One region of the Yersinia sp. 2541 StPb PI genome, then DNA from elsewhere that is predicted to be linked to it. Evidence: predicted binding sites of a transcription regulator. Region 1 holds the regulator's gene; each other region holds the start of a gene.

Region 1 (3,177 bases):
ATCAAATCCGTTTGCTGCCAAAGCGATTCCGTCACTGGATGAAAGCTTTGTGGTTATTCATTTCCGGGGTTTGGATCAAATTGATTTCCCTTACTTACTAGCGATGTTGCAAGGATCATTTATCTCTAATATCAATACATTGGTGGTACCCGGCGGAAAAATGGGGCTGGCAATGGAGCTGATTATGGCGCCGCTAGTGCAGCAGTTGCTGGAAGGGGAGAAAATCGGTTAATCTCCTTCATTCTTGAAGCCGCAGTATAGCAATGGCTGGAGAGAGAGAAAAATAATTTGACTCTATCCCAACCCAAAGTAATTGGAGCTGCAGGTAGGCGGCAAACGAACTCATCCCGATGAGCTTACATAAGTAAGTGATTCGGGTGAGCGAACGCAGCTAACAACCCTGCAGCTTCAAGTACGAAGGGTTTGCTTAGGCGATGTCACGGATCTCAAAACTGTGGGTAATCGTCGCCGCTTTACCCAACATCAGTGAGACGGAGCAATACTTTTCTGCTGACAGCTCAACGGCTCGTTCCACAATTTTGTCGGTCAGACCTTTGCCGCTGACAATAAAATGCAGGTTGATTTGCGTAAATAGACGCGGTGCCTCTTCGCGACGCTGCGAGGTTAATGTCACTTCGCAATCACGCACATCATTGCGGCCTTTTTGTAAAATAGAGACCACATCAATCGCGCTACAACCGCCTGCTGACATTAACAACATTTCCATCGGACTCGGTGCTTTGTCTCCAGCATTACCGTCCATCAACACCTGATGACCTGATGCCGATTCACCCAAAAATGTCAGCCCCTCAACCCACTTTACACGTGCCTGCATAACTCTTGCTCCCGGTTAAATTTTCTGATCCAGACTACCCTTTCATTTACAAACTGGCAATGTAACCCGATGTTCATCATGCTGAAGCGATACAACACAAGACACTGGCTTCATCCTGTGCTACAAACAGAACCGAAAGTGTTGTTTCTAGAATTAAATAGGGTAGCTTCTCAATACTCAGTGGAGGGTTTCTACCCGGTACGTATCTTGGCTATACCTTTCGGCAGTTGAGCAAATTAATATGCTACGAGAAAGTGTATTTTATAAGCACGCCGTACAGGGAACTCTGAGCCCTGTTATGTTAGGCAGCGATAACAACAGAGGATAACAGCGAATGGTTCTCGGCAAGCCACAAACAGACCCGACTCTCGAATGGTTCCTGTCTCATTGCCATATCCACAAATATCCATCGAAGAGTACGCTGATTCACCAAGGTGAAAAGGCCGAAACGCTTTACTACATCGTGAAAGGCTCCGTTGCGGTGCTTATCAAAGATGAGGAAGGTAAAGAGATGATTCTCTCCTATCTTAATCAGGGAGATTTCATCGGCGAACTTGGATTATTTGAAGAAGGCCAAGAACGTAGCGCCTGGGTTAGAGCAAAAACCGCCTGTGAAGTGGCTGAAATTTCTTACAAAAAATTCCGTCAGCTGATTCAGGTCAATCCAGATATTTTAATGCGCCTATCTTCACAGATGGCGAGTCGCTTACAGATTACATCTGAGAAAGTGGGCAACCTTGCTTTCCTTGATGTGACTGGGCGTATTGCACAAACGCTGCTTAATCTGGCAAAACAACCTGATGCCATGACCCACCCAGATGGGATGCAGATTAAAATTACCCGCCAGGAAATTGGTCAGATAGTTGGCTGCTCCCGCGAAACCGTGGGGCGGATACTAAAAATGCTGGAAGATCAAAACCTGATCTCCGCACACGGTAAAACGATTGTCGTCTACGGCACCCGTTAATTCCCCCTAAACTGGTGCCGATACTGTCGGCATCAGTTTTTTAATCTTTTGTGATCAATAAATTTCTGGGGCCTTTATGAAATGGCAACGGCTTATTTATCATCCTGAAGTTAATTACGCACTACGCCAAACATTAGTGCTCTGCCTGCCTGCAGCATTAGGGTTCGCTCTCGGCGAACTTCGGCTGGGCTTGATGTTTTCTCTGATACCCGCCTGTTGCAACATTGCCTCACTGGATACACCACACCAACATTTTTTCCGGCGTCTGCTGGTCGGCGGCGCGCTGTTTACTGTGAGTAGCTTCCTAACCCAGCAACTGCTGCTATGGGGTATTCCGTTGCCTGCTGTCATGCTCAGCCTGGCATTAGTTCTAGGAGTGAGTGGGGCGATTAGCCAATTGAATGGCCATTTGTTACCCGCGGCACTGATTGCTGCTATTTTCAGCCTCAGCATGGTGGGCCGCGCTCCGATCTGGCAAGCCCCGTTGCTGTGTGCCGTAGGGACACTGTGGTATGGGGTGTTTAACGGGTTATGGTTCCGACTCTGCAAGGATCAACCGATTCGCGAACCTTTGAGTCAGCTTTATCGCTTACTAGCCGATTATTGTGACACCAAATACAGCCTGTTTGCTCAGCACCTTGAGCCGGAAAAATCGATACCGCCGCTGCTGGACAGACAACAGGCGATTATGGACAAGATTAATCAGCTTTATCAGCAATTTAATCTGATTCATAACACCACGAAGAAAGAACAGAAACGGTTGTTGGGATTGTTCCAAATGGCTCTCGATTTGCAAGAGCACATTACTGCGGCCCTGATTCAGCCAGAAAAAGCACAAGAGTTAATGGAGCAGACACAGATTGATAGCGTGATACGCCGTAATTGCCAGAAAATCTCAGCTCAAATGCGCAGCATCGCCAACGACATTCTCTATCACCACCATGCTGATGAGCATTTCACTGCCGATGATGGTCTGACAGAACTGGCAAGCATCGCACAGGCACACCCAGACAACCCGGTCGCACAATTCTACTACTACCATATCAGCCACGTGACCCAGCTATTGAGTGACCGGCGACCACTGTATGACCGTGACCTGATGTCCAGCCAACAACCACAACCTTTCTGGCCGGCGTTGATCAGCTATCTGTCGTTCAAATCAGGTGCACTGCGGGAAGCGGCTCGTCTGGGCGTAACACTGGCAGCAGGTAGCTATATCGGTAACTTAATTCATCTACCCAAACCTTATTGGATTTTGCTTACTGTGATGCTGGTAACGCAGAACGGTTATAACGCCACCAAGGTACGAATCCATCACCGTGCACTCGGCACCTTGATTGGGCTGATATTGGCCGCTGGTCTATTGCATCTGCCA
Region 2 (3,177 bases), 4.2 Mb from region 1:
GTCACGCGATCCAGATAATGGTCGTGCAGAACCACCAACTCATTATCTTTGGTCATCACCAAATCTTGTTCAAGATAATCCGCACCTTGTGCGTAGGCCATGGCTTTAGCGGGCAGTGAATGCTCCGGCAGATAACCACTGGCACCACGATGTGCGATGACAACTTTGCTTGCCGACGGTTTGGTGACTACTGATGACTGCTCGGTGGCCTGAGCCATACCGGTAACTGAGGATGCCAGAATAATACTCGCCAACAGGGTTTTGATGTGGGTTTGCATTGTTTGCATTGATAGTGCTCCATTTATCAATCTCAGGGTATGAAAAAGGCTATGTCGCTATAAATCCATCAATAACGACACAGCCTGAAAAGTGTAACTAGATGAACTTTATAAGCCCTGTTTTCTAGCCAGCTCTGCGTGATGCTTTTTCTCACTAAACATCACAACGATCAGTAACAGAACAGCCAAGATGCTGCCGCCGATCATGACCATAAAGCCGCCGTCCCAACCGAAGTAGTCTACGGTGTAACCAACAATGGCACTCGCTGCTACCGAGCCGCCCAGATAACCGAACAAGCCGGTGAAGCCCGCGGCGGTCCCTGCTGCTTTTTTCGGTGCTAATTCAAGCGCATGTAAGCCAATCAGCATTACTGGGCCATAGATCAGGAAGCCGATGGTGATCATACAGGCCATATCAATACCAGGGTTACCGACTGGGTTCAGCCAATAAATGATGGTAGCGATAGTCACCAGGGTCATAAAGAACACACCGGTGGCCCCACGGTTACCTTTAAACACTTTGTCGGACATCCAACCGCACAACAGCGTCCCTGGAATACCAGCGTATTCATACAGGAAATAAGCCCATGAGGATTTATCCAGTGCGAAGTGTTTCACTTCTTTCAGGTAGGTCGGTGACCAGTCGAGGATGCCGTAACGCAGTAAATAAACAAAAACGTTAGCAATCGCGATGTACCACAACAGTTTGTTGGGCAATATGTATTGCATGAAGATCTGTTTAGCTGTCAGTTCTTCTTCTGCTTCTTCACTGTAGTCATCTGGATAGTCGTTTTTGTACTCTTCAATCGGCGGCAAGCCCACGGATTGAGGGGTATCACGCATCAGACCAAAGACAATCAATGCCACCAGAATGGCACCAAAAGCAGGCATATAGAGTGCGGCTTTCCAGTCGTTAAACCACGCCATCCCCAGCAGGAACAGCAATGGTGGTAAGCCACCACCGACGTTATGGGCGCAGTTCCAGACTGACACGATACTGCCGCGTTCCTTCTTCGACCACCAGTGCACCATGGTACGGCCACATGGCGGCCAACCCATCCCCTGGAACCAGCCGCACAAGAACAGCAGCACGAACATCACGGCGATACTGGATGTTGCCCAAGGCACAAAGCCCATAAACAGCATCACGGCAGCGGAGAGAATCAAACCGGCAGAGAGGAATACCCGTGGGTTAGACCGGTCAGAAACCGAACCCATGATGAATTTTGAGAAACCGTAAGCAATAGAGATACCCGATAACGCGAACCCCAGATCCCCGCGAGAGAACCCTTGTTCGATCAAATACGGCATGGCGAGAGTAAAGTTTTTACGCACCAGATAGTAGGCGGCGTAACCGAAAAAGATGCCCATAAAGATTTGCCAGCGTAGGCGGCGGTAGGTGGGATCAATCTGTTCTGCTGGAAGCCGGGCCTGATGCGGCGCGGGCTTAAAAATACTCAACATGAGTGCCTCCGATGGCTTTTTTGTAGTTTTTGACCCCGGTATAGCCTGGTATCTACCCGGTAGTTAAACGGCTAACTTGCTGTCGTTTATGTTCCATAACGAGCGCCATGCTAGATAAATTCGCATAACTTATCTGTGAGTGATGGCTCATTTGTTACAGTTATATGAAAGCGGCGGCAATTTTGAGCGATTGGTTAACATTTTGAAACCCACAATGACAAATTACCTGTGACTTTGATCACAATCATGGTTTTTAAACACCACATTGCTTTCGTTTTTCGTTCGTTTTTGTTCCTTATCAAACAATAACCTTAAAGATTGTGGCTCAATAGACGCATAATTAGCCGCCAGGCGGCTGTCTGATAATGTGGGGTCCTTCATGACGAACAGTTCTCCTTACACAGAAACGGATGTCATCATCATTGGTGGTGGTGCGACCGGTGCCGGGATTGCCCGTGACTGCGCTCGCCGTGGTTTAGCCTGTACGCTCTTGGAGAGGCATGACATTGCCACTGGTGCGACTGGCCGTAACCATGGCTTGCTACACAGCGGCGCACGCTATGCGGTAACTGATGGCGAATCTGCCCGCGAATGTATTGAAGAAAACCGTATTCTGAAACGTATTGCACGCCATTGTATTGAGCAAACGGATGGCCTGTTTATCACGTTGCCGGAAGACTCGCTGGAATATCAGCAGCAATTTATCGCGCGCTGCCAGGACGCCGGTATCGAGGCCGAAGCCATTGATCCAAAGCTGGCCTTACGGCTGGAGCCTGCTGCTAATCCGACATTGATTGCTGCCGTCCGCGTGCCAGATGGTACCGTCGATCCCTTCCGTTTAACTGCCGCGAATATGCTGGATGCGCGTGAGCACGGTGCGAATGTACTGACTTATCACGAAGTTATTGGCTTGCTACGCCACGGTGATAGGGTGAGCGGCGTGCGCGTTTTCGATCATAAGAATCAGCGCCAGTATGATATTCATGCACAAATAGTGGTCAACGCTGCGGGGATCTGGGGGCAACATATTGCTGAATATGCTGATCTTCGTATCCGCATGTTTCCGGCAAAAGGTGCTCTGTTGATCTTGGGTCATCGGATCAACAACATGGTGATCAACCGCTGTCGTAAACCGGCTGATGCTGACATTTTGGTTCCGGGCGACACCATCTCATTGATCGGGACGACCTCAACCCATATTGAATACGATCAAATCGATAATATGGTAGTAACGGCACAAGAGGTGGATACCTTAATCCGCGAAGGATCAAAACTTTCACCCCAGTTGGCGCAAACGCGCATCTTACGTGCTTACGCCGGTGTCAGGCCGCTGGTTGCCAGTGATGATGACCCGTCGGGGCGCAATGTCAGCCGTGGCATTGTGTTACTGGATCATGCTAACCGCGATGGTCTGGAAGGTTTTATCACCATTACC
Region 3 (3,177 bases), 160 kb from region 1:
GGCGGCGGTCAGGTGGATATTACATCCGGCAAGTTTGTGTTCTCAACCTCCGAAGCTTACTTAATCGAAAAAGGTAAAATCACCCGTGCGGTGAAAGGGGCCACTTTGATTGGTTCTGGCATCGAAGCCATGCAGCAGATTTCGATGGTCGGCAACGATCTGGCGCTGGATAAAGGTGTCGGCGTTTGCGGCAAAGAGGGGCAAAGCCTGCCAGTTGGCGTCGGCCAACCTACTTTGAAGTTAGACAATCTGACGGTGGGTGGCACGGCGTAGGGGTTGGTAGTTGGATGCTCAGTTTAGTTCTCAACTGGGCATCCAATAGCTATAGTATATTCAGCGATATCCCTGATATACCTCAGCCACTCGTTTAAAGTACTCGGTCAAATAGTCGATACAGACCTGAACTTTAAGTGGCATTTTATCTTTCTCGGTATAGAGCGCATATACTGGGCGCGGATCTGAATGGTATTTTTTAAACAGTATTTCCACCTCGCCGCGTTTAATTTCCTCTATTACCCACATTAACGGTGCGTAAGCGATACCCGCACCCGCGTTAAGCCAACGGATCATGGTTTGTGAGTCATTGGTGACAAAGCGGCCCTGTGGCGATATTTGCGTGGTAATACCTTCTGGCGCGATTAGCTCAAAGTTACTGTCTGGTCGCACGCTATATTCCAGCCAGGAGAAATTGGTCATATCACTGGGTTTTTCTGGTGTACCATGTTGTGCTAAATAACTTTTGGCGGCGCAGACCACCATCGGCATGGAACCAAGGCGGCGTGAAAATAGCCCCGAATCCTGTAATGCACCAACGCGGACCACCACATCTAAACCATCAGCAATTAAATCCGGTGCCGGAATGCCGGTGACCAGATTAACGGATAGGCCGGGATACTCTTTCAACATCTCTGCTGTCATCGTTGCCAGTACATTTTGTGCCATCGTCGATGAGCAGCCGATGCGTAAGGTTCCGGTTGGGGTGTTGTTAAAGGCATAGAGTTGTTCATGGACTTCCTGTACTTCCTGCAACATGCGCCGACAACCCTGATAGTAAATTCGGCCTGCCTCAGTTAAACCAATGCGGCGAGTACTGCGGTTAAGCAGCTTAACATTCAGCTCGGTTTCCAGTTTTGACACTGTTTGGCTAATCGACGACACACTCATTTCTAACTGCCGTGCGGCGCCAGTAAAAGACCCACACTCAACCACCTTGGCAAATACTGACATCCGTTTTAGTCTTTCCATGGTTCACCCTGAGTTGATTGCTAACGCTTGATTGTTAACTGTAGCTTAAAAGTGATTTAGATCACACATCGTAGATAAGGTGATAATAAGCAGGCTAATATACTGCTGTCGGGAGAATCGTTTTAGGTTTGCAAGCCACGCTGTCGAAGTGTTATCTCGCCTCGCTAAGGTTACAGTCATGTTGCTTAGTTAAGTTTAACCTACAAGTTAGTCTTATGGCTGGTTCACCGGCACCCTATAATAGAAAGGATCTACAGAATGACGTTGCTTCCGGTGATGGTGATATTTGGCCTCTCTTTTCCGCCAATATTTTTTGAGTTGCTCCTTTCGCTGGCGCTGTTCTTTGTTTTGCGCCGTGTGCTACAACCTACTGGTATTTATGAGTTTGTCTGGCATCCAGCACTCTTTAATACCGCGCTGTATTGTTGTCTTTTCTATTTAATATCCCGTCTTTTTTCCTGAGGTCGCCGTGAGTACTTTTTCATTAAAAATAATCCGTATCGGCATCACCTTATTGGTGGTTTTACTGGCGGTTATCGCTATTTTCAAAGTTTGGGCTTTTTATACCGAATCACCCTGGACCCGTGATGCCAAATTCACTGCCGATGTGGTGGCTATCGCACCGGATGTCAGTGGCTTGATCACCGATGTGCCGGTAAAAGACAATCAACTGGTGCAGAAAGGGCAGATTTTGTTTGTTATTGACCAACCGCGCTACCAGCAGGCGTTGGCTGAAGCCGAGGCCGATGTGGCCTATTACCAAACACTGGCGGCGGAGAAACAACGTGAATCCGGCCGGCGGCAACGTTTGGGGATTCAGGCGATGTCACAAGAAGAAATTGACCAGTCCAACAACGGATTACAAACCGCCAGGCATCAGTTGGCAAAAGCTATCGCGGTACGAGATTTAGCCAAACTTGATCTGGAACGCACCACCGTGCGCGCGCCTGCACAAGGCTGGGTGACGAATCTGAATGTTCATGCCGGGGAGTTTATTAACCGTGGCGCTACCGCTGTTGCACTGGTGAAAAAAGATACTTTCTATATTTTGGCCTATTTGGAAGAGACCAAGCTGGAGGGGGTTAAAGGCGGGTATCGGGCGGAAATCACCCCACTGGGCAGCAACCGTATTTTGCACGGTACTGTCGACAGTGTCTCCGCCGGTGTCACCAACAGCAGCAGCAGTGTCGATAGCAAAGGGTTGGCGACGATTGACAATAATCTGGAATGGGTGCGGTTGGCGCAACGAGTACCGGTGAAGATCCGTTTGGACAGTGAAGATCAACAGCATCCCTATCCCGCAGGGACGACGGCTACCGTGGTGATAACCGGGGCGACTGATCGCAATCCTAATCAGGCTTCACCGATTGTTAAGTTGATGCATCGCCTGCGTGAGTTTGGTTAAGATGAACAGCCCGACATTTATTCGCCTGCGCTTTGCGTTCAAACTCAGTTTTGCCATTGTGGCCGCGCTGTTTCTGGGCTTTCATCTGCAATTGGAAACACCACGTTGGTCGGTGCTGACGGCGGCCATTGTTGCTGCTGGCCCGGCATTTGCTGCGGGCGGTGAGCCATTCTCTGGTGCGATTCGTCACCGAGGCTGGTTACGTATTATCGGGACATTCATCGGCTGTATCGGTGGTTTGGTTATCATCGTTCTGACTATCAGAGCACCAGTATTAACCCTGATGCTTTGCTGTTTGTGGGCTGGCGTTTGTACTTGGATCTCCTCACTGGTTCGGGTTGAGAACTCTTACGCATTCGGGCTGGCGGGTTACACTGCGCTGATTATCATTGTCACCACCGGTGAAACGCCATTACTGACACCGCAGTTTGCTGTCGAGCGCTGTAGCGAGATTGTGCTGGGGATCGTCTGCGCGGTGATGGCGGATCTGCTGTTTTCACCACGATCGATCAAGCAGGATATTGATC

What was found. The regulator CRP, encoded in region 1, controls carbon source genes, mostly activating them, when cyclic AMP is high. The targets are predictions, from matches to a motif close to ATGTGANNNNNNTCACAT.
Region 2: glpT (glycerol-3-phosphate transporter) is a predicted target of CRP. The motif match lies at 1,969-1,986, and genes of this name have one in related genera.
Region 3: aaeR (HTH-type transcriptional activator AaeR) is a predicted target of CRP. The motif match lies at 1,295-1,312, and genes of this name have one in related genera.

Annotation. Positions count from the first base shown of each region.
Region 1 covers NZ_JAZGQB010000001.1:279,856-283,032, reverse strand. Annotated here, with positions in the region: gene V1953_RS01105 (phosphoribulokinase) at 1-232, shown strand, start outside; gene V1953_RS01100 (OsmC family protein) at 428-835, opposite strand; gene crp (cAMP-activated global transcriptional regulator CRP) at 1,170-1,802, shown strand; gene V1953_RS01090 (YccS/YhfK family putative transporter) at 1,879-3,177, shown strand, end outside.
Region 2 covers NZ_JAZGQB010000001.1:4,477,967-4,481,143, reverse strand. Annotated here, with positions in the region: gene glpQ (glycerophosphodiester phosphodiesterase) at 1-278, opposite strand, end outside; gene glpT (glycerol-3-phosphate transporter) at 387-1,742, opposite strand; gene glpA (anaerobic glycerol-3-phosphate dehydrogenase subunit A) at 2,122-3,177, shown strand, end outside.
Region 3 covers NZ_JAZGQB010000001.1:441,857-445,033, forward strand. Annotated here, with positions in the region: gene tldD (metalloprotease TldD) at 1-273, shown strand, start outside; gene aaeR (HTH-type transcriptional activator AaeR) at 334-1,245, opposite strand; gene aaeX (p-hydroxybenzoic acid efflux pump operon protein AaeX) at 1,504-1,707, shown strand; gene aaeA (p-hydroxybenzoic acid efflux pump subunit AaeA) at 1,715-2,650, shown strand; gene aaeB (p-hydroxybenzoic acid efflux pump subunit AaeB) at 2,652-3,177, shown strand, end outside.